3 regions of the Streptomyces sp. NPDC007808 genome follow, and region 3 is predicted to be linked to each of the others. Evidence: riboswitches for the same ligand, from Rfam matches in the RefSeq annotation. Region 3 holds a riboswitch; each other region holds the start of a gene.
The links. A riboswitch is a leader RNA that binds a small molecule or an ion and turns the genes downstream of it on or off. The one in region 3 is predicted to bind cyclic di-AMP.

Region 1: another riboswitch for cyclic di-AMP. It lies ahead of ACFYNL_RS28035 (transglycosylase family protein); the one in region 3 lies ahead of ACFYNL_RS15835 (M23 family metallopeptidase).
Region 2: another riboswitch for cyclic di-AMP. It lies ahead of ACFYNL_RS22355 (peptidoglycan DD-metalloendopeptidase family protein); the one in region 3 lies ahead of ACFYNL_RS15835 (M23 family metallopeptidase).

What each region holds. Positions count from the first base shown of each region.
Region 1 covers NZ_JBIAEQ010000007.1:546,948-554,751, forward strand. Annotated here, with positions in the region: gene ACFYNL_RS28020 (nucleoside triphosphate pyrophosphohydrolase) at 1-52, shown strand, start outside; gene ACFYNL_RS28025 (cytochrome P450) at 651-1,931, shown strand; gene ACFYNL_RS28030 (transglycosylase family protein) at 2,099-3,157, shown strand; cyclic di-AMP (ydaO/yuaA leader) riboswitch at 3,367-3,566, shown strand; gene ACFYNL_RS28035 (transglycosylase family protein) at 3,571-4,257, shown strand; gene eno (phosphopyruvate hydratase) at 4,640-5,920, shown strand; gene ACFYNL_RS28045 (septum formation initiator family protein) at 6,018-6,494, shown strand; gene ACFYNL_RS28050 (DUF501 domain-containing protein) at 6,606-7,145, shown strand; gene ACFYNL_RS28055 (exopolyphosphatase) at 7,142-7,804, shown strand, end outside.
Region 2 covers NZ_JBIAEQ010000005.1:686,918-694,721, forward strand. Annotated here, with positions in the region: gene ACFYNL_RS22335 (MBL fold metallo-hydrolase) at 294-1,517, opposite strand; gene ACFYNL_RS22340 (Glu/Leu/Phe/Val dehydrogenase dimerization domain-containing protein) at 1,732-2,910, shown strand; gene ACFYNL_RS22345 (TetR/AcrR family transcriptional regulator) at 2,980-3,600, shown strand; gene ACFYNL_RS22350 (SGNH/GDSL hydrolase family protein) at 3,706-4,491, opposite strand; gene ACFYNL_RS22355 (peptidoglycan DD-metalloendopeptidase family protein) at 4,782-5,732, opposite strand; cyclic di-AMP (ydaO/yuaA leader) riboswitch at 5,737-5,902, opposite strand; gene ACFYNL_RS22360 (alpha-galactosidase) at 6,203-7,804, opposite strand, start outside.
Region 3 covers NZ_JBIAEQ010000004.1:22,337-30,140, reverse strand. Annotated here, with positions in the region: gene ACFYNL_RS15860 (S8 family serine peptidase) at 1-2,865, shown strand, start outside; gene ribA (GTP cyclohydrolase II) at 2,946-3,590, opposite strand; gene ACFYNL_RS15850 (MarR family winged helix-turn-helix transcriptional regulator) at 3,733-4,248, opposite strand; gene ACFYNL_RS15845 (dihydrofolate reductase family protein) at 4,364-5,497, shown strand; tRNA gene ACFYNL_RS15840 (tRNA-Met) at 5,573-5,646, shown strand; cyclic di-AMP (ydaO/yuaA leader) riboswitch at 5,973-6,136, shown strand; gene ACFYNL_RS15835 (M23 family metallopeptidase) at 6,148-7,170, shown strand; gene ACFYNL_RS15830 (aldo/keto reductase) at 7,359-7,804, shown strand, end outside.

The DNA.
Region 1 (7,804 bases), on a different contig from region 3:
GGCCCGGGCCTACCGCGATGCCGTACGGGCTGCCGAGGGCTTGTCCGCGTAGGTGTGCCCGGGTCCGCCCCGGCCACGCCCCCGGACCGCCGAGGGGGCCCTCTACCCAGGGCCCCGCCTACCCAGGCCCCCGCTTGGCCAGACCCTCGGCCACCCAGGCCCCCGCCTCCGAGACCCTCGGCCGCCCAGGCCCCCCGCCTCCGAGACCCTCGGCCGCCCAAGCCCGCTTCCGCCGCGGCCGGCCCAGAGCACCGACACGTGCGGACCCGCCGGGCACCGAGCCCGGCACAGGGCTCCCGCCTGAGTGGTCCGGCCCTCACGCCCGTGCCACCTGGGCCCACGCCTGAGTGGTCCCCCGTCGCCCGTGCCCGACGGGCTCACGCCCGAGTCGCCCGGCCCCACACCCCTGCCATCCAGACCCCCGCCCGAGTCGCCGGCCCCACGCCCCCGCTCCACAGCCCCACGCCCCGCCTCACAGCCCCCCGCCCGAGTCGCCCGGCCCCACACCCCTGCCACCCAGACCCACCCCCGAGTCGCCCGGCCCCCACGCCCCCGCCCCACAGCCCCACGCCCCGCCCCACGGCCCCCCGCCCCGAGTCGCCCGGCCCCCACGGCCGTGCCCCCGCCGCCCCTCCGGATACGGTCGAGGAGTGACCGACCAGCACGCCCCCGCCGATGCCGCGCCCGAACCCCCGGAGCTCTTCACCTGGGAGTTCGCCACCGACCCCTACCCCGCCTACGCCTGGCTGCGGGACCACGCGCCCGTGCACAGGACGCGTCTTCCCAGCGGCGTGGAGGCCTGGCTGGTCACCCGGTACGCCGACGCCAAGCAGACGCTCGCCGACAACCGGCTCTCCAAGAACCCGGCCCATCACGACGAACCGGCCCACGCCAAGGGCAAGACCGGCATCCCCGGTGAGCGCAAGGCCGAGCTCATGACGCATCTGCTCAACATCGACCCGCCGGACCACACCCGGCTGCGCCGTCTGGTCAGCAAGGCGTTCACCCCGCGCCGGGTCGCCGAGTTCGCGCCCCGCGTGCAGGAGCTCACCGACAGCCTCATCGACGGGTTCGCGGACAAAGGGGAGGCCGACCTCATCCACGAGTTCGCCTTCCCGCTCCCCATCTACGCCATCTGCGACCTGCTCGGCGTTCCCCGAGAGGATCAGGACGACTTCAGGGACTGGGCGGGCATGATGATCCGTCACCAGGGTGGCCCGAGGGGCGGTGTCGCGCGGTCGGTGAAGAAGATGCGCGGCTATCTCGCCGACCTCATCCACCGCAAGCGCGAGGCACTCCCGGACACCCCCGCACCCGGCGAGGACCTCATCTCCGGCCTCATCCGCGCCTCCGACCACGGTGAGCACCTCACCGAGAACGAGGCCGCCGCCATGGCCTTCATCCTGCTGTTCGCCGGTTTCGAGACCACCGTCAATCTCATCGGCAACGGCACCTACGCCCTGCTGACGCACCCCGAGCAGCGCGCCCGCCTCCAGCGTTCCCTGGCCGCCCAGGAAACCGCCCTCCTCGAAACCGGAGTGGAGGAACTGCTGCGCTACGACGGCCCCGTCGAACTCGCCACCTGGCGGTTCGCCAAGGAGCCGCTCACCATCGGCGGGCAGCGGATCGCATCCGGCGACCCCGTCCTGGTCGTCCTGGCCGCCGCCGACCGGGACCCGGAGCGGTTCGCCGACCCCGACGTCCTCGACCTCGGCCGCCGCGACAACCAGCACCTCGGGTACGGCCATGGCATCCACTACTGCCTCGGCGCCCCGCTGGCCCGCCTGGAGGGCCAGACCGCCCTCGCGACCCTGCTCACCCGGCTCCCGGACCTGCAACTCGCGGTGGACCCGGCCGAGTTGCGGTGGCGCGGCGGCCTCATCATGCGGGGGCTGCGAACACTTCCGGTGCGGTTCACCCCAGTTGGGTGAGTGTGTCCACCTCGGCAAACGTGACACGCACTCACCTCTGTGATCTTCACGTGATCTGCGCGGCATTAACTTGTGACAAGTGATCGTCTGCCTATACGTTCACGGATCAACGACGGCGCCCACGCTTCACGCGCCGCGGTCACTGCTGTCTCGTGAAAGGTCCCCGCATGCTCTCCGGGAACGGTCGTCACCGTCGCCCCCGTCAGGCGCCGGCACTCCTGGTCGCGGCCGGAGTGACCGGCTCCGCCATCGCCATCCCGCTCCTCGGTGCCACGGGGGCGAGCGCGGCCGACGGTACGGTCTGGGACAAGGTGGCCGACTGCGAGAGCGGTGGATCCTGGAGCGCGGACACCGGCAACGGGCAGTACGGCGGCCTGCAGTTGACCCAGGACGAATGGGACGAGTACGGCGGTCTCGACTACGCGGCGAGCCCCGACCTGGCGAGCCGTTCCCAGCAGATCGCGGTGGCGCAGGAGATCCTCGCGGACCGCGGAACCAGCCCCTGGGGCACATGCGCGGTGCTCAACGGCCTCACCAAGGAGTCGGGGTCGGTCGACCTGGACACCGGTGTGGAGGAGGACTCGCCGTCCGAGGTGTCCGGGTCATCCGGATTGCTTGACTCGCCAGGTCGGTCCGATTCATCCGGATCACCCAACAGGTCCAACCCATCTGATTCATCGACTTCATCCGACTCTTCCGGTTCTTCGGACTCTTCCGACGCCTCGACTCCGTCGGGTGACTCGAACTCGCCGAGCGGCTCTTCTGATGAATCGTCCGAATCGCCCGATAGCTCCTCATCGTCTCCCTCGTCATCCCCGCAGGCCGAAAAGTCCGAAAAGGCGGACGCGTCGCCCGACTCCCGGGTCGCGCAGTCGCCGGACAGCTCTCCCGTAGAAGCCCCCAAGGGGGACAATCGGGACGACTTGGGGCAGTCCGCGGGCTCCTGGAGCCTGGTCGACACCGGGTCGATCGAGGACGCGACCACCGGCTCCGGGCGTCATCGCGGAGCCAGTGCCGACGAGAGCGAGGTCGTCGACGGCGCCGCCAAGCCCTCCGGCCGCCACGCCTCGTACAGCGTCCGCCCGGGGGACACCCTGGCCTCCATCGCCGACTCCCTTGAGCTCGACGGCGGATGGCGTGCGCTGTACGACGCGAACAAGGACGCCATCGGCGCCGACGCCAACGACATCTTCCCCGGTCAGACCCTGGACGTCCCGACCGAATAGGGGCCGAACAGGGCGAAAAACTGCGGGAGTTCGCGTCACGTTTCGCTCCTGAATGTCCGTTTTAAATGTAGTGAGAGATAGATCTCAGAAGCCCTGATCGTCTTTGAAATTCCGCGAATCGCGTGTCTACGGTCGTGACCGCTCGCCACCAGTGCGGGCCCCGATGGCCGTCACGCCGAATCCTGCCGGCGGCCGTACGGGAACAGTCGTCGCGTCAAGCGCCGTAGGCAGGAGCGGGGGACCCAAGGTTTGCGCCGGGTCCGGCAGTTGAGGCCCTTCGGGGCCGCACGGCCGGAGCCGGCTCGGGGTGAAGCCGCGCAACAGCAGCCGAGAGGCGAGCGTGCGCGGCCGGGCAACTCAACCGGCCCGAACCCGACAGCTCACCTCGTAGGCGTCGGTGAGGGGATCTCTCCATGCTGTTTTCCAGCAAGGGCAAGCACCGTCGTCCGTCCAAGGCCGTCCGTGCCATCGCCGTCGTCGGCGTCACCGGCGCCGCCGCCGTCGCCGCCCCGCTGATGGCCGCGGGCAGCGCCTCGGCCGCCACCGCCTCCGAGTGGGACGCCGTCGCCCAGTGCGAGTCCGGCGGTAACTGGTCGATCAACACCGGCAACGGCTACTACGGCGGTCTGCAGTTCTCCGCCTCGACCTGGGCCGCGTACGGCGGCACCAAGTACGCCTCCACCGCCGACCAGGCCACCAAGGCCCAGCAGATCGAGATAGCCGAGAAGGTCCTCGCCGGTCAGGGCAAGGGTGCCTGGCCGCACTGCGGCACCGGCCTGTCGAACGCCGCCTACTCCGGCGCCTCGTCGAGCGACTCCTCGCAGAGCTCCGAGACCACCACCCGCTCCACCGAGCAGCAGTCGGCCTCCCGCTCCGCCGAGCGCCCGGCCGCCGAGAAGGACAAGACCGTCACCACCCCGACCGGCAAGAAGGTCAAGAAGGGCGACGGCGAGTACAAGGTCGCCAAGGGTGACACCCTCAGCTCGATCGCCCAGGAGCACGACGTCAAGGGCGGCTGGGAGAAGCTCTTCCAGCTGAACAAGGACATCGTCCAGGACGCCAACCTGATCTACCCGGGTCAGCAGCTGCACCTGAAGTAGTGCGGGCCGAAAGCTGAACCCCGGCGCCCTCACATCCGTGGACCTCAGAGTCAGGACCCCGTGAGGGCCGCCCCCCCCGTCCCCACGGACTCCCCGCTCCGGTGCGTGTTCCCCCGTACGCGCCGGGGCGGGGCTTTTCTCTGTCCGCGTCCGGTCGCCCGACGGCACGGGTGCATCCTTGCGTCGGCCTTCGCTGCGGATTCGTTTCCTGTCCGTCATCCGGAAGCTCTTTGTTCCGCCTGGGAACAATGTGTACCGTCAGTCTGTCCACGGGACGGTCGCTCGCCGACCGATGTCCCGGGGGCGGTTAGGCTCTAGGCGCGAGGCCCCGTGCCCGCACCACCAGCGACACATCGCGTCACATCCCAAGAAGGAGATGCTCGTGCCGTCCATCGACGTCGTCGTAGCCCGGGAAATCCTGGACTCCCGAGGCAATCCCACGGTCGAGGTCGAGGTCGGCCTCGACGACGGCAGCACGGGTCGTGCCGCCGTCCCGTCCGGCGCCTCCACCGGCGCCTTCGAGGCCATCGAGCTCCGCGACGGTGACCCCAACCGCTACCTGGGCAAGGGTGTGGAGAAGGCCGTCCTCGCGGTCATCGAGCAGATCGGCCCGGAGCTGGTCGGCTACGACGCCACCGAGCAGCGCCTGATTGACCAGGCCATGTTCGACCTGGACGCCACCGACAACAAGGGCTCCCTCGGCGCCAACGCCATCCTCGGCGTCTCGCTCGCCGTCGCCCACGCCGCCTCCGAGGCCAGCGACCTCCCGCTCTTCCGCTACCTGGGCGGTCCCAACGCGCACCTGCTGCCGGTGCCGATGATGAACATCCTGAACGGCGGCTCGCACGCCGACACCAACGTGGACATCCAGGAGTTCATGATCGCCCCGATCGGCGCGGAGACCTTCTCCGAGGCGCTGCGCTGGGGCGCCGAGGTCTACCACACCCTCAAGAAGGTGCTGAAGCGCAAGGGCCTGAACACCGGTCTCGGCGACGAGGGCGGCTTCGCCCCGAACCTGGACTCCAACCGCGCCGCCCTCGACCTCATCCTGGAGGCCGTCAAGGAGGCCGGCTACACCCCCGGCGAGCAGATCGCCCTGGCGCTCGACGTCGCCGCCTCCGAGTTCTACAAGGACGGCGTCTACGTCTTCGAGGGCAAGGAGCGCTCCGCCGCCGAGATGACGGACTACTACGCGGAGCTCGTCGACGCGTACCCGCTCGTCTCCATCGAGGACCCGCTGTTCGAGGACGACTGGGACGGCTGGAAGACCATCACCGAGCGCCTCGGCGACAAGGTCCAGCTCGTCGGCGACGACCTGTTCGTCACCAACCCCGAGCGCCTCGCCCGCGGCATCGAGGAGGGCGCCGCCAACGCCCTGCTGGTCAAGGTCAACCAGATCGGTTCGCTCACCGAGACCCTGGACGCCGTCGAGCTGGCCCAGCGCAACGGCTTCAAGTGCATGATGTCCCACCGCTCCGGCGAGACCGAGGACGTCACCATCGCCGACCTCGCCGTCGCCGTGAACTGCGGCCAGATCAAGACCGGCGCCCCGGCCCGCTCGGACCGCGTCGCCAAGTACAACCAGCTGCTGCGCATCGAGGAGATCCTCGACGACGCCGCGGTGTACGCCGGCCGCAGCGCCTTCCCGCGCTTCAAGGGCTGAGCCGTAAAGGGTCAATCCTTAGCCAGTCGTACGTACGTCCCCGTACCGGTCCCGTACCGTGTGCGGGGACGTACGCGTGTGAAACGGGAGGCGGGACATGGCCGTCAAGGACCGGGACCGGTTCTCCACCGCGACCAGGATCCGGTTGCTCGGCGAGCAGACGGCTGCCCGTGTCTACCGCTCCCAGACCAAGCGGCAGGCCCGGCGCTCCAGGCTCACCGGACGCGCCGCCCTGCTCGCGCTGGTCGTCTGCTCCATGGTGGTGGCGCTGGCCTACCCCATAAGGCAGTACGTCTCCCAGCGGGCCGAGATCGCCGACCTGAAGCGCCAGAAGCAGGAGGCCGCCGAGCGGGTCGAGCAACTGCGCGACACCAAGGCACGCTGGCAGGACGACGCCTACGCCGAGCAGCGGATCCGGGAGCGGTTGCACTATGTGATGCCCGGCGAGACCGGGTTCGTGGTGATCGACCCGGACGCCGCCCGGCAGTCGCGGACCGACCAGGGCGCGGCCGACCGCCCCTGGTACACCGACATCTGGGACGGGGTCGACAAGGCCGACGCCGCCGACCACTGAGACCAGCGAGACCGAGAAACCGGCGAGAGCAGCGAGGCCGGCCGGTCCGGGCGAACCGATCGCCCGGACCGGCCGACCCGTCGCCGGCGAGAAACCGATAGAAAGACAGGCATGGAAACGCCCCCGCCGCCCACCCCGCGCACCGAGCCCACCGACACGGACGTCGAGGCATTCAAGCAGCAGCTCGGGCGTCCGCCGCGCGGGCTGCGCGCGATCGCGCACCGGTGCCCGTGCGGGCAGCCGGACGTGGTCGAGACGGCCCCGCGCCTGCCCGACGGCACGCCCTTCCCGACGCTGTACTACCTGACGTGCCCCAAGGCGTCGTCGGCGATCGGCACGCTGGAGGCGAACGGCGTGATGAAGGAGATGACGGCGCGGCTGGAGACCGACCCGGAGCTGGCCGCCGCGTACCGTGCCGCGCACGAGGACTACATCCGGCGCCGGGACGAGATCGAGGAGCTGAAGGGCTTCCCCAGCGCCGGTGGCATGCCGGACCGGGTGAAGTGCCTGCACGTGCTCGTGGCGCACTCCCTGGCCGCGGGCCCCGGAGTCAACCCGCTCGGGGACGAGGCCCTCGCGATGCTGCCCGAGTGGTGGCGCAAGGGAGCCTGCGTGACGCTCCCGGAGGCGTCCGAGGGGGACGTCCAGTGAGCCGGGTCGCCGCCGTCGACTGCGGCACCAACTCCATCCGGCTCCTCGTCGCCGACGCCGACCCGCTGACCGGGCAACTCGTCGACCTGGACCGCCGTATGACGATCGTTCGCCTCGGCCAGGGCGTGGACCGCACGGGCCGGCTCGCTCCCGAGGCCCTGGAGCGGACCTTCGCGGCCTGTCACGAGTACGCGGCGATCATCAAGGAGCACGGCGCGCAGCGGCTGCGCTTCGTGGCGACCTCCGCCTCGCGGGACGCCGAGAACCGCGACGAGTTCGTGCGCGGGGTCGTGGACATCCTGGGCGTCGAGCCCGAGGTGATCACCGGGGACCAGGAGGCGGAGTTCTCCTTCACGGGGGCGACGAAGGAGCTGGCGGGCCGGGAGGACCTGCACCGGCCCTACCTCGTCGTGGACATCGGCGGCGGCTCCACCGAGTTCGTCGTCGGCGAGGAGCACGTCCGGGCGGCACGGTCCGTGGACGTCGGCTGTGTGCGGATGACCGAACGTCACCTGGTCCGGGACGGCGTCGTCTCCGACCCGCCCTCCGCGGAGCAGATCGCAGCGATGCGGGCGGACATCGAGGCGGCCCTCGACCTCGCCGAGGAGACGGTGCCGCTGCGCGAGGCGCGCACGCTGGTGGGGCTCGCCGGGTCGGTC
Region 2 (7,804 bases), on a different contig from region 3:
GACCTACGGATCCCCCGCTCACGAACGCCCCGGCCGTGACGTTTCCGCACCTACCGGCCGAAGGCACCGACCCCCGGCACGTCACGGCACGTATCGGCGCGCCCCGCCGATCGTGCGCCTCCTGGCGCCCCTACGCTCCCGGCGTGAGCCGTCGAAGACGGGCGCACGAATCCGACGAACGCGCCCCGCTCCGGTCGAACTTCCCCTGGCCGACGCGCTCGTGCGACTTCGGACCGACAGGCTCGTGCGGCCCCACGTGACCGACTCGTCCGCCGCGGCACATCACAGGGGCCCTACACCACCGCCGGACTGTCCGGCCCCGCCACCACCGGGCTGTCCGGCGCCGCCACCACCGGGCTGTCCGGCCCCGCGACCACCGGCGGCCACACCGGCCACCCCTCGGCGGGTGCCTCGGTCACCTCGCGCCACCACGGGGTGACGGGCGGCACGGTGGCCGGCTCGAAAGGCTCACCGCAGCGGGGAGCCGCCATCGTGACCCCGGCCTTGTGCGTGGCCCGCATCATCCACTCCCCCGGCTCCGCCCACGGATGCGGCGCCAGGTTGAAGGTCCCCCAGTGGATCGGCAGCATGATGCCCGCGGTCGGGTCCCCGCCCTGCAGGTCGAGGTGGGCCCGGACGCCCTCGTCCGGCGTCATGTGGATGTCGGGCCAGAAGTCCGAGTAGGCCCCGACCTGGATCATCGTGGCGTCGAACGGGCCGTGGTCGGAGCCGATGTCCTTGAAACCCTCGAAGTAGCCGGTGTCACCGCTGTGGTAGATCCGGTGCTCGTCCGAGGCGACGACCCAGGACGCCCAGAGCGTGTGCTGTGTGTTGCGCAGACCGCGCCCGCAGAAGTGGCGGGCCGGGGTGGCGGTCAGCGTGAGGCCGCCGACCTTCGTGGTCTCGTGCCAGTCCAGCTCGCGCAGCCGGTCTGCGGACACGCCCCAGTGTTCGAGATGGCCGCCGACCCCGAGAGGCACCGCGAAGAGGGTGTCCGTGCCGGCCAGCGCCTTGATCGTCGGCATGTCCAGGTGGTCGTAGTGGTCGTGCGAGATGACGACGACATCGACGGGCCCGAGCGCGGCGAGGGGCAGCGGCACCGGATGCAGCCGCTTGGGCCCGGCGAAGGGGAACGGCGAGCAGCGCTCTCCCCACACCGGATCGAAGAGGACCCGGTGGCCGTCGATCTCCGCGAGGACGCTGGAGTGCCCCATCCAGGTCAGGCGCAGTCCGCCCGAAGGCGGCTTGGCCAGGTCGGCGTAGGTGGTGGAGTGCACCGGCACCGTGCCTTCGGGAGCGCGGCGGGGGCGGGTGTCCTTGTCGAAGAAGACCTTGGCGAACTCCACCATCGACCCGGACGGCCGGGTTCGGGCGGCGCCTCCGGGGTTCTGGAAGACCCCGTCCCTGAAGTGCGGCGATCTCTGGATGCGCGCCATGCGCTCACCGCTCGGATCCACGCCGAAGGCTTCGGGCCGCAGGGCGCGGAGCCCGGAGCTCGGGAAACGGAAACCGGCCACGGTACCTCCAGGTGGAGTCGGTGAGGCTTCCATTATGGTCGGCCACTCCGACATCCCCGGATGGGCCCGGAGAACGGCTCCCCGGCCGCTGCCCCGGCCGTGCGACCCGCTCCGAGAGCCACTCCGCATTGACATGTCCCCGCCCCCACTCCAATACTGACCCGTCGTTCAGTATCCGCGCGCGGCACGCGGCCCGCCCCTCCCCGGAGACCCCATGACCACCCCCTTGCTGTCGCTCACCTGGACCGACCACGTCACCGGCCGTCAGGGCTTTCTGGTCGTCGACCGGCTGGTGCGCGGCGTGGCCAGCGGCGGGCTGCGGATGCGCCCGGGTTGCACGCTGGACGAGGTCGCCGGGCTGGCGCGCGGGATGAGCATGAAGGAAGCCCTGCACTACGACCCGGAAGCCCGCTACATCCCCCTGGGCGGCGCCAAGGGCGGCATCGACTGCGACCCGCGGGACCCGGAGGCGTACGGCCTGCTGGTGCGCTACCTGCGGACCATGCGGCCGTACATCGAGAGCTGCTGGACCACGGGCGAGGACCTCGGCCTCACCCAGGACGTGGTCGACCGGGCGGCCGGCGAGGCGGGCCTCGTCTCCTCCGTCCAGGCCGTGTATCCGCTGCTCGACGACGAGGCCGACGCCCGTCGGCGGATCGCGGACGCCTTCGCGGTCGAGGTGGACGGCATAGGGCTCGACGAGCTGGTCGGCGGCTGCGGAGTCGCCGAGTCGGTGCTCGCGGCGCTGGACCGGGCCGATGTGCCGTACTGGCGGACCCGCGTGGCCGTGCAGGGGTTCGGCACCATGGGCGGTGCCACGGCGCGTTTCCTCACGCGTGCGGGACTCACCGTCGTGGCGGTCGCCGACATCAAGGGCACGATCGCCAACCCGGCGGGGCTCGACATCGAGGCCCTGCTCGCGGCACGGGACGCGTACGGCACCGTGGACCGCGCCGCGCTGCGCCCCGGCGACCGCGAGCTACCCGGCGAAGCGTGGCTGTCCGCCGAGGCGGAGGTGCTGGTGCCAGCTGCCGTGTCGTACGCGATCGACGTCACGAACCAGGGCCGGATCACCGCCCGCTGGATCGCCGAGGCGGCCAACATGCCCGTACGGCCCGAAGCGGAGGAGCTGCTGGCCACGCGGGGCGTGACCGTGTTGCCGGACGTGGTGGTCAACTCGGCCACGAACGCCTGGTGGTGGTGGACGTTGTTCGGCGACCTCGACGCGGACGCGGACGCAGCGTTCGCCCACACACGGCGCTCGATGCGCGCCCTCACCGATCTCACCCTGGCCCGCGCCGAGGCCGACGGCACGACACCCCGGTGCGCCGCGCACACCATCGCGGCGGACCGGCTGGCGGTGATCTCCGACCGGTTCGGTTGGCACGACTGAGCGCGAACGGCGTGTCCTCACCGGGACGCGGCCCGAGGCCGGCGGGTGCCGAGGCTTTAGGGTGACGGCGTGGCAAGAGTGCGGTTGAGCGTGGCGGAGCGGCGTGAGGAGTTGCTGCGGGCCGCCGTCGAGCAGATAGAGGCGCGGGGCGTTACGGCGGTCAGGATCGCCGACGTGGCCTCGGCGCTCGGGGTGAGCAACGCCCTGGTGCTCTACCACTTCGACACCAAGGAGAAGCTCGTCGCCGCCGCGTTCTCGTACGCCGCCGAGGGTGATCTGACCCGTCTGCGGAAGATCCTCGGCCGTCGTACGACGGCGTTGCGACGGTTGCGGGCCGCCGTGCGCTGGTACGCGCCGACCGGCCAGGCCAAGGGCTGGCGGCTGTGGATCGAGGGCTGGGCCGCGGCGTTGCGCGAGCCCGCGCTGCAGGAGGTCACACGGGACCTCGACCGGCAGTGGAAGGCCGCCCTCACCGAGGTGCTCGCGCAGGGCGTGGCCGCGGGTGAGTTCGACTGCCCGGACCCCACCGGTACGGCTCTGCGCCTCACGGCGCTTCTCGATGGGCTCGCCGTGCAGTTGACGTCGTACTCCGGCGCGGTGTCACGCGCGCGTGCCCGGGACTGGGTGGACGAGGCGCTGGCCCGGGAACTGGGGCTGGAGCGGGAGGCGTTGGCGGCGGCGACGCGGTGAGGCGGCCGACCTCCCGCCGACCGGTCGGCGCCGGCGGCCGTGCGGGCCGCGCCCCTGGAACCGGGCGCGGCCCACATCGCCGAAGCGCCGACTCAAGTCACCGTGTCAAGCCACCGCGTCGATCCGCATCTTGATGTCGTCCGGCGACAGTGCGCCCTTGGCCGTCACATGGTCACCCGAGGACTCTCCGCGCAGTCGCCGCCCGATCCAGGGCACCAGGAATTCGCGCGCCCACTGGACGTCGTCCCGCCGGATCTCCAGGGTGCCGCGCGGCGGGAGCGGCGGCCAGGGCTGATCGGGGTCGGCCGGCACATCGAGGCCGAGGACCTGGCCCGCGCGCAATGCCACGCGCGTGTGCCCTTCCGGGGACAGGTGGAGCCGGTCGTGGTCCCAGGCGCGCCGGTCCTGAACGGTCTTCAGGGACCACAGGTCGAGCACCGGACAGCCGTACCGGTCGGCGATGGCCCGCACATGGCCGTTGTACGTGGCGATCTTGCCGCGCAGATGCTTCAGCACGGGCACGCCACGGGTGTCGAATCCGGTCGTCACCATGACGGTGCCGACCGCGGAGGTCAACCGGGCGACGGCCCGCTCGAACCGCTCGGCGACCTCGTCGGGGTCGGTGCCGGGCCGGATGATGTCGTTGCCGCCCGCGCAGAAGGAGACCAGGTCCGGGGCCATTTCGATGGCCTGCGGGAGCTGGTCCGCCACGATCTGGTCGAGCAGTTTGCCGCGCACGGCGAGGTTGGTGTAGTCGAAGTCGCCCTCGGGCCGTCGGTCCGCGAGGAGGACCGCGAACCGGTCGGCCCAGCCGACGAACGCCCCGTCGGGGCCGGGGTCGCCGACGCCCTCGGTGAAGCTGTCCCCCACCGCGACGTACGACCCGATCACTGATCTGCTGTCACTCTTCGAATCGTCTGCCACATCGGCACATGATTCACCTTCGAATGTGACCTACGCGACCGTAGGGCAGGGTTGACGAGCGGTGAGATAGGCCACTTACCAAGTGTTCGCCAAACCCGGAATAACCCTTTGGTCAGGTGCGTTGCGGGCGCAGCGAGCCGCCCTCCCCGCGGACACGCCGAAGGCCGGACCCCGCGATCGAGGTCCGGCCTTCGGCTGCGTGTCAGGCAGGTGTGTCAGGCATGTGCGTCAAGCAGGCGGCGTCGGCAGGACGACCGTCAGCCGATGGCGACGCCCTTCGAACGGAGGTAGGCGACCGGGTCGAGGTCGGAGCCGTAGTCCGGGGTGGTGCGGATCTCGAAGTGCAGGTGCGGGCCGGTCGAGTTGCCGGTCGAGCCGGAGAGGCCGACCTGCTGGCCCGCGGTGACGGACTGGCCGCTCGACACCGAGAGGGACGACAGGTGGGCGTACTGGGCGTAGCGGCCGTCGGCGAGCTGGATGACGACCTGGTTGCCGTACGCGCCGGCCCAGCCGGCGGAGACGACCGTGCCGGCGCCCACGGCCTTCAGCGAGGTACCGGTCGGGACGACGAAGTCGACGCCGGTGTGGTAGCCGCTGGACCACATGCTGCCCGCGACCTTGTAGGCGGTGCCGACGGCGGCACCGGCCACGGGGGCCGTGAAGCCATTGGTGACGCCGGCGGTGTCGGCGCTCTGCGCTGCCGTGGTCGCCTTCGACGCGGTGGCCTTCGAGGACTGGGACGACTTGGACGGCTTGGACGACTTGGACGACTTGGAAGCGGTCGAGTCGGAGGACGGCGCCGACGGCTTGGGGGCGCTCGGCGCGGCCTTGCCACCGAGGGTGAGCTTCAGACCGGGGTGGATCAGCGCCGGGTCGTCACCGACGGCCGCACGGTTGTCGGCGTAGAGCTTCTTCCAGCCGCCCTCGACGTTCTGCTCGTCGGCGATCTTCGAAAGGTAGTCGCCGACCTTCACGGAATAGGTCCGCACATCCGCCTTCTTCGCCGCTTCCTTCTTCTCGGCGGCTTTCTGTCCGGCGACCGGAAGGGCCTGAACGGCCTTTTCCGAAACGGACTGCGAAGGAGCGGCGTGGGCGCCGGTGGCACCGATGAGCGGGAGAGCGAGAGCGGCGCCACCGGTTCCGGCGACGGCGATGGAGCGGGTGAAGCGCGGGGACTTCGGACGGCGGTGCTTACCCTTCGCGGGCATGGCGAATTCCTCTCCGGCGCCTGCGAGGTGAGCTGTCGGGTGCGGGCTGGAGATGCCCGGCCGCGTCGGGACGCGACTTGACCCCAAGCCGTTCCGGAGACCGGAACAGGCGGTTGTACCTGTGGGTCCCCCGCTCCTGCCGTACACGGGTGAGTTAGCGCGGAATCCGGTCGGCGGCAGGATTCGGCGTCCGTCCGGATGGGTGGCGAACGTAAGCGAGGAAGACGCGCGGGAACAAGTGAGGGGTTCCGTCCGAATGCGTTCCTGTTGATCCCTTGTGGGAATTACCGGTCACCCTGCGTTGATTATCGGGGCGCCTCCCGGCACAAAGCCCCTTGAAACACATATGGATTACGTGAACATGACGAGCGACGCACCGTCACGAATATGACGCTGCTCACGTGACACTGCTCCAGCTTCCTTCGCTGCGGAGCGAGTTGGAATGAAGGAGTCGAATTCGGACAGATCCCCTAGATGCGGCGCAGCCGGATAACCGTCGCATCGAGGTCGCCGCACAATCCGGTCTTAAGTCCGTGATGCAGCATTACGGCACCTCTGTGTGTTTCGCCCGTTTCAAGGCATTCATACGATGCTGTCGGGTCGAGCGCACGCAGGCGCAGCGCCGGGACGGGCTCACCGAACCGCTGCGCCTGGAGCCAGGCGAGGACGACCGCGTCGCCTCCGCGCACGTACTGCACCGCGCTCAGCCCACCGTTCGGAGGCCGCAGCCGGTAGAGGTCACCGTGCTGCACCACGGGCCTGATCTCCTTGTAGAGCGCCACCCACTCCCGCGCTTCGGCGAGTTCCTCCTCGCTCCAGCGGGCGAGGTCACCGCCGACCCCGAGCACCCCGGCCATGGCGCTCACGAAACGGAAGCGCAGGGAGCTCGCACGATGATTGAGCATGGCGTTGGGGCTGTCGGTGACCCAGGCGGCCATGGCACGGGCGGGGTGGACCTGACTGAAGCCGTGCTGGACGGCCAGCCGGTCGAGCGGGTCGGTGTTGTCCGAGGTCCACACCTGGTCCGTACGGCCCAGCACCCCCAGGTCGATCCGCCCGCCCCCACCTGAGCAGGACTCGAAGGCGACGCCCGGGTGGGCGGCCCGCAGCCGGTCCAGCAGCCCGTACAGAGCCCGCACATGGTCGACCCACAGCCGTTGCGGGTAGGACTCCCCGGGCCAGCCGGCATCGGTGAAGCAGCGGTTGAAGTCCCACTTCACGTAGTCGATCGGGGCGCTGGACAGGAGCCCGTCGAGTCGCTCCCACAGGTATTCCTGCACGTCCTCGCGGGCGAGGTTCAGTACGAGCTGATCGCGGAATTCCGTCCGCTTTCGTCCCGCTTCATATTGAATCCATGATGGATGGGCGCGATACAACTCACTGTCTGGATTGACCATTTCCGGCTCCACCCAGATGCCGAACTGCATGCCGAGCTCGTGCACGTACTCCGCGAGCGGCTTGAGCCCGGACGGGAAGCGGTCGGGGTTCGGCACCCAGTCGCCGAGCCCGGCGCGGTCACTGGTACGTGCCCCGAACCAGCCGTCGTCGACCACGAACAGCTCGACTCCGATGGCCGCGGCCCGCCGCGCGAGCACGCTCTGCTGCTCCTCGGAGATGTCGAACTCCGTCGCCTCCCAGGAGTTGAACAGCACCGGCCGGTCCTGGTCGGCGTCCGGGATGACGTACGCGCGCTGGTACGCGTGCCAGGCCCGGCTCGCTGCGCCGAAGCCGCCCCCGCTCCACAGCCCGGCGAAGACGGGTGTCGTGAAGGACTCCCCCGGCCCCAGCCGCAGCAGTCCGGAGTCGTCATGTCCGGCGCCGCCGGTGATCTGCACGCGCGCGTCCGGGAGTTGGGCGACGGCGATGCGCCAGGACCCGGACCAGCCGAGGGCGCAGCCATAGACCTCGCCGGTTTCCTCGGTGGCGTCCGTGTCGAGCGCGACCCATGGCAGATGCTGGTGTCCGGTGTGCCCGCGGCGGCTGCCGAGGACCTTCTCACCGTAGGTGAGGGGCGATCTCACGAGCCTGGACTCGGCGCCCCAGCGGCCGTGCAGCTGGGACAGCCGCCACTC
Region 3 (7,804 bases):
ATCGACCTGCGCGACGAGATACCCCTGGAGGAGCCGGTCCTCGACGGCGGCGGCAGGTCGAGTGCCTCCACGGCGACCTACCCCGGCCCCGGCAAGGACACCCCCGCGAAGAACCCGTACAACCCGTCCTTCGAGACGGGCGCGGTCGACTTCGTGAAGAAGAACCCGAAGGCCGACGGCCGCGGCGTGACCATCGGCGTCCTGGACTCCGGTGTCGACCTCGCGAGCCCGGCGCTGCAGAAGACGACGACCGGTGAGCGCAAGATCGTCGACTGGGTGACCGCCACCGACCCGATCGTCGACGGCGACGGCACCTGGCGGGCGATGACCACCTCCGTCTCCGGGCCTGCCTTCACCTTCGGCGACAAGAGCTGGAAGGCCCCCGAGGGCTCGTACCGGATCAGCACCTTCCGTGAGGCCGTCACCGCGCAGGGCAGCGCCGCGGACGGCGACGCCGACGGTGACGTCAACCGCGACGGCGACACCACCGACGACTGGGGCGTGCTCTACGACCCGGCCGCCGGCACGGTCACCGTCGACGTGAACGACAACGGCGACTTCACCGACGACACCCCGATGAAGCCGTACAAGGACGGCCACCAGGTCGGCCGCTTCGGCACCGACAACCCGGCCACGGACATCCCCGAGAGCCAGGACTTCGTGGTGGAGGTCCGCAAGGACGTCCCCATGGACCCGCTGGGCGGCGACTGGGTCGGCAAGAAGGCCGACTTCGTCAACATCGGCCTCACCGCCGGATCGCACGGCAGCCACGTCGCCGGCATCACCGCCGCCCACGGCCTGCTGGGCAGCAAGAAGATGAACGGCGCCGCCCCCGGCGCCCAGATCGTCTCGTCCCGGGCCTGCGTATTCGGCCCCGGCTGCTCCAACGTCGCGCTCACCGAGGGCATGATCGACCTCGTCGCCAACCGCGGCGTCGACATCGTCAACATGTCCATCGGCGGCCTGCCCCCGCTGAACGACGGCAACAACGCCCGTGCCGAGATGTACACCCGGCTGATCGATACCTACGGCGTCCAGCTCGTCATCTCCGGCGGCAACTCCGGCCCCGGCGCCAACACCATCGGCGACCCGGGCCTCGCCGACAAGGTCCTCTCGGTCGGCGCGGGCGTCTCGAAGGAGACGTTCGCCGCCAACTACGGCACCGGTGTGCGCAACGCGTACCAGCTGTTCAACTTCTCCTCGCGCGGCCCGCGTGAGGACGGCGGCTTCACGCCGACCGTCGTCGCCCCCGGCGCCGCGGTCAGCACGATCCCGGCCTGGATGCCCGGCGCGCCCATCGCCGAGGCGGGCTGGAAGCTGCCGGCCGGCTACGCCATGTACAACGGCACCTCGATGGCGGCCCCGCAGGCCGCCGGCTCCAGCGCCCTGCTGCTGTCGGCCGCCGAGCAGAAGGGCATCGACCTCACCCCCGAGAAGCTGCGCACCGCGCTCACCTCGACGGCCCGGCACATCAAGGGGCTCCAGGCGTACGAGGAGGGTGCCGGCCTCATCGACGTCGTCGACGCCTGGAAGGCGATCCGGGCGGGCGCCACCGCCCACGACTACACGGTCAAGGCCCCGGTCGACACCGCGCTCGACCAGGCGCTGAAGACCCCGGGCTTCGGCACCGGCGTCTACGACCGCGAGGGCGGTCTGAAGGCCAAGAAGAGGAAGACGTACGACGTCACCATCACCCGTACGTCCGGCCCCGCCGGCTCGCTCCCGCACACCCTGCGGCTGGCCAACAACAAGGCCGGCACCTTCAAGATCCTCGGCCCGCACGCGGTGAAGCTGCCGCTGAACAAGCCGGTGACCGTGAAGCTCCAGGCCGCGCCGAAGCACGCGGGCATCAAGAGCGTGATCCTGGAGGCCGACGACCCGAGGACGGTCGGCGTCGACAAGCAGATCCTGAACACCGTCGTGGTCTCCAAGCCGGTGAACCACACCTTCACCGCCTCCGGTTCGGTGGAGCGCAACGGCTTCAAGTCGTACTTCGTCACCGTCCCCGAGGGCGCGAAGTCGCTCCAGGTGACGCTGGGCGGCCTGAAGGAGGGCAGCCGGACGGTGTTCAGCGCCATCAACCCGTACGGCGTCCCGGTCGCCGACGACGACACGAAGACCACCGACATCGCCTCCTACGCGGACCCGCTGCCCGGCGTCTGGGAGATCGAGGTCGACGCGCGGCGCACCTCGGTGCCGCTGGACAACCCGTACAAGCTGGACGCCACCGTGTACAACGCGTCCTTCGACCCGGAGTCGGTGACCGTGCCCGAGGCCAAGGTCGGCACGCCGGTCGACGCCTCCTGGACGGTGACCAACAAGCTGGCGGCCGTCGAGGGCACCCTGAAGGGCGGCGCCCTCGGCTCGTCGAAGACCGAGCGACCGACCATCAAGGGCGGCGAGACGCACACCAGCACCCTGGAGGTGCCGGAGGGCACCACGTCGCTGGACGTCGCCATCGGCGGGGTCTCCGACGCGGGCGCCGACCTCGACCTGACGGTGTACGACGCCCAGGGCAAGGTCGCGGGCCAGTCGGCGGACGGTGACTCGGACGAGTCCGTCTCGATCGCGAACCCGGCCGCCGGTACGTACACCGTCGAGGTCGTGGGCTTCGAGGTGCCGTCCGGTTCGACCGCGTACGACTACCGGGACGTGTTCTTCTCCTCCGTCCTCGGCAAGGTCGCCGTCGACGAGTCGGCGCCGGTCAAGCTCGGCACGGGCGCCACGACGAAGGTCTCGGCGCAGGTCACGGTCGCGAAGGCGGTGGCCGAGGGCCGTGAACTCCTCGGCGAGGTGAGGCTGGTGAACGCGCGCGGGACGACCGCGGGCGTGGGTGGCGTGACGATCGAGAAGGTCACGCCGTAGCCGTCGCACACGGTTGAGGGGCGGGTGTCCGGGGCCGGGCACCCGCCCTTCCTCTTGCCGTGTGCGCGGACACCTTCCGCTCAGCCCACGCCGAGCTCGGCCAGGTCGCCCAGCGGGAGCGTGTGCTGGGTCTGCAGGACCTTCGCGCGCAGGTAGCGGACGTTGTCCGGGGTGGCGAAGACGCCGGTGGGGACGCGGTCGCGGACCTCGACACCCAGGGTGCGCAACTGGTCCGCCTTGTCGGGGTTGTTGGAGAGCAGATCGAGTTCACCGATGCCGAGGGCGGAGAGCATCTGGGCTGCCGCCGTGTAGTCGCGGGCGTCCTCGGGCAGGCCCAGGGCGGTGTTGGCGGCGTAGGTGTCCAGGCCCTGGTCCTGGAGGGCGTACGCGTCGAGCTTGTTGTAGAGGCCGATGCCCCGGCCCTCCTGACGCAGGTACAGCAGCACGCCGCCGCGCTCGGCGATGCGCTCGACGGCCTCGCGCAGCTGCGGGCCGCAGTCGCAGCGGGCCGATCCGAACACGTCTCCGGTCAGGCACTCGGAGTGCAGCCGGACCAGCGGGGTGGTGCCGGGCGCCGGGTCGCCGAGGACCACGGCCACGTGCTCGCGGCCGTCGGCCAGGCCGTGGAAGGTGACCAGTTCGGCGTCGGCGCGGTAGCCGTCGTGGAAGCGCAGCGGGACCCGGACGCGGGCGCGCTGGGTGGCGGCGGCGATGAAGTCGGGCATGCGGGTTCTCCGGGTTCCGTACGGGGACCATCTGCTTCAGATTTGAAGCAGCTCCATGGTCCGGGACCCTACCCCATGCTTTAAATTTGAAGCAATGGAAGGCGATCGGTTTGTCGCCTACGTCACGGGCGCGGCGAACGCCTCAGGAGCACGACCTGCCGGAGCGCCGCCGCCAGGGCACCTCGTCCGCGGTGGCGTGCGCGCCGTCCCCGTGGAAGCCCGCGCCGATCGCCGTGAAGATCTCCTCCAGCTGTCCGACCTGCGCCGGTGTCAGCCGGTCGAAGAGCAGCGACCGTACGGTCTCCACATGGCCGGGTGCCGCCTGCTCCAGCGTTCGCATGCCCTGTTCGGTGAGTGCCGCGATGCTGCCGCGCTTGTCCCAGCCGCAGTCCTCGCGCCGCACCAGCCCGTCCTTCTCCAGCCGGGAGACGGCGTACGTCAGCCGGCTGCGGGTGATCTTCAGCCGTTCCGCGAGGTCGGTCATGCGCAGCCGGCGCTCCGGCGCCTCGGACAGGGTGGCGAGGATGGAGTAATACAGGTGGGGCATGCCGGCTTCCTGCTGGAGTTGCCGGTCCAGCGCGTCCTCCACGAGCGCGGCGGCGGCGATGTACGCGCGCCAGGCGCGCTGCTCCTCGGGAGTGAGCCAGCGAGTCGTCATGCCCCCAGTGTAGGTTTGTTTCAAACTTGAACCAAGAGTTGAACCAAGAGTTGAACCAAGCACGTGAACCAAGCACGTGAACCAAGACCGAGACCGCCGAGCGGAGAGCGCGCCGATGCCCTCGTACCCCTACGTCCTGCTGTCCGCCGCCGTCTCACTGGACGGGTACCTCGACGACACCACGGCCGAGCGGCTGCTCCTGTCCGGCCCGGCCGACTTCGACCGGGTCGACGAGGTGCGGGCCTCCGTGGACGCGATCCTCGTCGGCGCCGGCACCATCCGGGCGGACAATCCGCGGCTGCTGGTGAACTCGGCCGAGCGACGGGCCGCGCGGGTGGCGGCGGGCAAGCCGGAGTATCCGCTGAAGGTCACGGTCAGCGCCTCCGGAGAGCTGGATCCGACGGCGAACTTCTGGCACACGGGCGGCGAGAAGATCGTCTACACGACGGAGAAGGGCGCCGAGCGGCTGCGGCGGGCCCCGGTCGCGGCGGACGTGGTCGCGCTGGGCGCGGAGCTGGACTGGCGGGACCTGCTGACGCACCTGCGCGAGGTGCGCGGCGTCGAGCGGCTGATGGTGGAGGGCGGCGGCCTCATCCACACCCAGCTGCTCCAGCAGGGGCTGGCCGACGAGGTGCAGCTGGTGCTGGCGCCGTTGTTCGTGGGCGACCCGCAGGCGCCACGGCTGTTCGGGCCGGGCGGGTACCAGGGCGGGCGGCTGCGGCTGCTGGAGACCCGTCGGATCGAGGACGTCGTGCTGATGCGCTACGAGCCGACGGCGCCCGGCGTCGGCACGCTGCCCGCCGCCGCGGACCGGCACTGGCTGGCGCTCGCGTGCGACCTCGCGGCGCAGTGCCCGCCGTCGCGCACGGCCTTCAGCGTGGGGGCCGTGGTGGTGGCCGCCGACGGGACCGAGCTGGCGCGCGGCCACTCCAGGGAGGCCGGCGACCCGGTGGTGCATGCGGAGGAGGCGGCCCTCGCGAAGATCGACGCCGGCGATCCGAGACTGGCGGACGCGACGGTGTACACCAGCCTGGAGCCGTGCACGCGACGGGCGTCCCGCCCGCTGCCCTGCGCGCGGCTGATCCTCGACGCGGGGGTGCGGCGGGTGGTGACGGCCTGGCGGGAGCCGGACACCTTCGTGGTCGGGGCCGACGGAAGCGGGGCGCTGGCGGAGCGGGGGGTGGACGTCGTGGTCCTGCCCGAGTTCGAGGCGCGGGCCAAGGCGCCGAACGGGCACCTGCTGCCGTGAAAAGGCCGGTGGGAGCCTGCCGCCGGAAAGCCGTGTGCGTCGGGTCCCGCGGATGGCGTACTATGGAGTCATCGCCGCGGGGTGGAGCAGCTCGGTAGCTCGCTGGGCTCATAACCCAGAGGTCGCAGGTTCAAATCCTGTCCCCGCTACTGATGGCTCAGGGCCGGAACTGATTCAGTTCCGGCCCTGAGTGTGTTCGGGGCCGACTTTTTCTCCGCTTTCGCCGCCGTGACGACTCTTGCGCGTTGTCACCAACGGTGACCGGGTGACCGCCCTCCGCATAACAACTGACACACCGTCAGTACCTGTGTGACTGCAGAGTCCTGGTCAACTCGCCCGTTTTAGGGGGCTCATGACCCGTAAGTCCGCCCGAAATTCGTTAACGATCAAGTAGAACAGCTTGGAATCCGTACCCCGCGTCTATTAACGTTCGATAACGCAGCGCGGTCGTCCCAGCCGTCACAAGAGGCGGCTCCGTGCGCACGCGCCGAATCCTGTACCCGTACGGGAACCGGGGAACCACCACCCTGGGGTGAATCGCGCTGAAGCCGCCGTGGACTCACGGCCGGTATACGCGCGTAGGAGACCTTCCTGCTCCGAACCCGTCAGCTAACCCGGTAGGCGAGAAGGAAGGAAAGGAGTACGCCCACGTGGCGTCCAACAGGCCTGCTACGCAAGCCCCGTTCGTGCCGAGTCAGCGCACCGACGACACCTTCGGCTACGACCGCTACCGCACTGACGAGGGCCCGTTCGAGGAGTGGAACCCCACCGCGGAGTCCATTCGCCCCGTACGAGGCAGGCATCGCGTCGCCAAGCAGCGCGGCGGGGGACTCGCCCGCAGCTCCACGGTTCTCGGCGTCGGCGTCATAGCCGCCGTCGGCGCGGGCGGCATGGCCACCGCGCAGACGGGCAAGCCGCCGGTCGCCATCACCATGCCGGACCTGCCCCTCATCTCCGACGACGACTCCCCGGCCGTCGACACCGGCACCGCGCTGAGCACCATGGGCGCGACCACCGAGGAGACCACCCAGGGCACCGGCGACGCCGGTGAGGCGCTGCGGGCCCGGATCATCGCCCAGGTCGAGCAGCAGCAGGACCAGATCGAGAGCAAGGCAGCCGCCGAAGCGGTCGCTGCCGCCGAGAAGGAAGCCGCCGCCGCGGCCGCCAAGGCGGAGAAGGAGGCCGAGGCCAAGGCCGCCGCCGCGAAGGCCGCGGCCGAGGAGGAGGCTCGCAAGAAGGCCGAGGCCGAGCGCCTCGCCGAGCTGGCCAAGCAGTACGCGCTGCCGACCTCCTCGTACACCGTCACCTCGACCTTCGGTCAGGCCGGCGCCTACTGGTCGTCCGGCTACCACACGGGCCTCGACTTCGCCGCCCCCTCCGGCACCCTGATCAAGGCGGTGCACACCGGCACCATCACCTTCGCCGGCTGGGACGGTTCCTACGGCTACAAGACGGTCCTCACCCTGGAGGACGGCACCGAGATCTGGTACGCCCACCAGTCCTCGATCAGCGTGAGCGTCGGCCAGAAGGTCAACACGGGCGACGTCATCGGCCGTGTGGGCGCCACCGGCAATGTGACCGGCGCCCACCTCCACCTGGAGGTCCACCCCGACGGCAGCGGGAGCGGCATCGACCCGATGGCCTGGCTGCGCGGGAAGGGCCTGACGGTCTGACACCCGGCCGCCGCGAGGCGGTACTTGGGACACCCCACGACTCATCCCCGGCGGCCCTGACGACGACCCCCCGACGTCAGGGCCGCCGGTCCGTGCGCCGGTGCGGGACCGGCCGCGAGGGCCGGGTCCACGGCAACGTCGCCGCCGCCCCGGAATGGTCCACTTCCTCGTGGCGGTTGAGGTGAAGCATGACCTCTCTGCGCACACTCGGCTCCACCGACCTGCGGGTCTTCCCGCTCTGCCTCGGCGGCAACGTCTTCGGCTGGACGGCCGACGAGGCCCAGTCCTTCGCCGTGCTCGACGCCTACGCGGCGGCGGGCGGCAACTTCGTCGACACCGCCGACTCCTACTCCGCGTGGGTCCAGGGCAACGGGGGCGGCGAGTCCGAGACCATCATCGGCTCCTGGCTGAAGGCGCGCGGCAACCGGGACGACGTCGTGATCGCCACCAAGGTCAGCCAGCACCCCGACTTCCAGGGCCTGAGCGCGGCCACCATCAAGGCCGCCGCCGACGCCTCCCTGCGCCGCCTCGGCACCGATCACATCGACCTGTACTACACCCATTTCGACAAGCCCGAAGTGCCGGTCGAGGAGATCATCGGCGCCCTGGACGACCTGGTGAAGGCGGGCAAGGT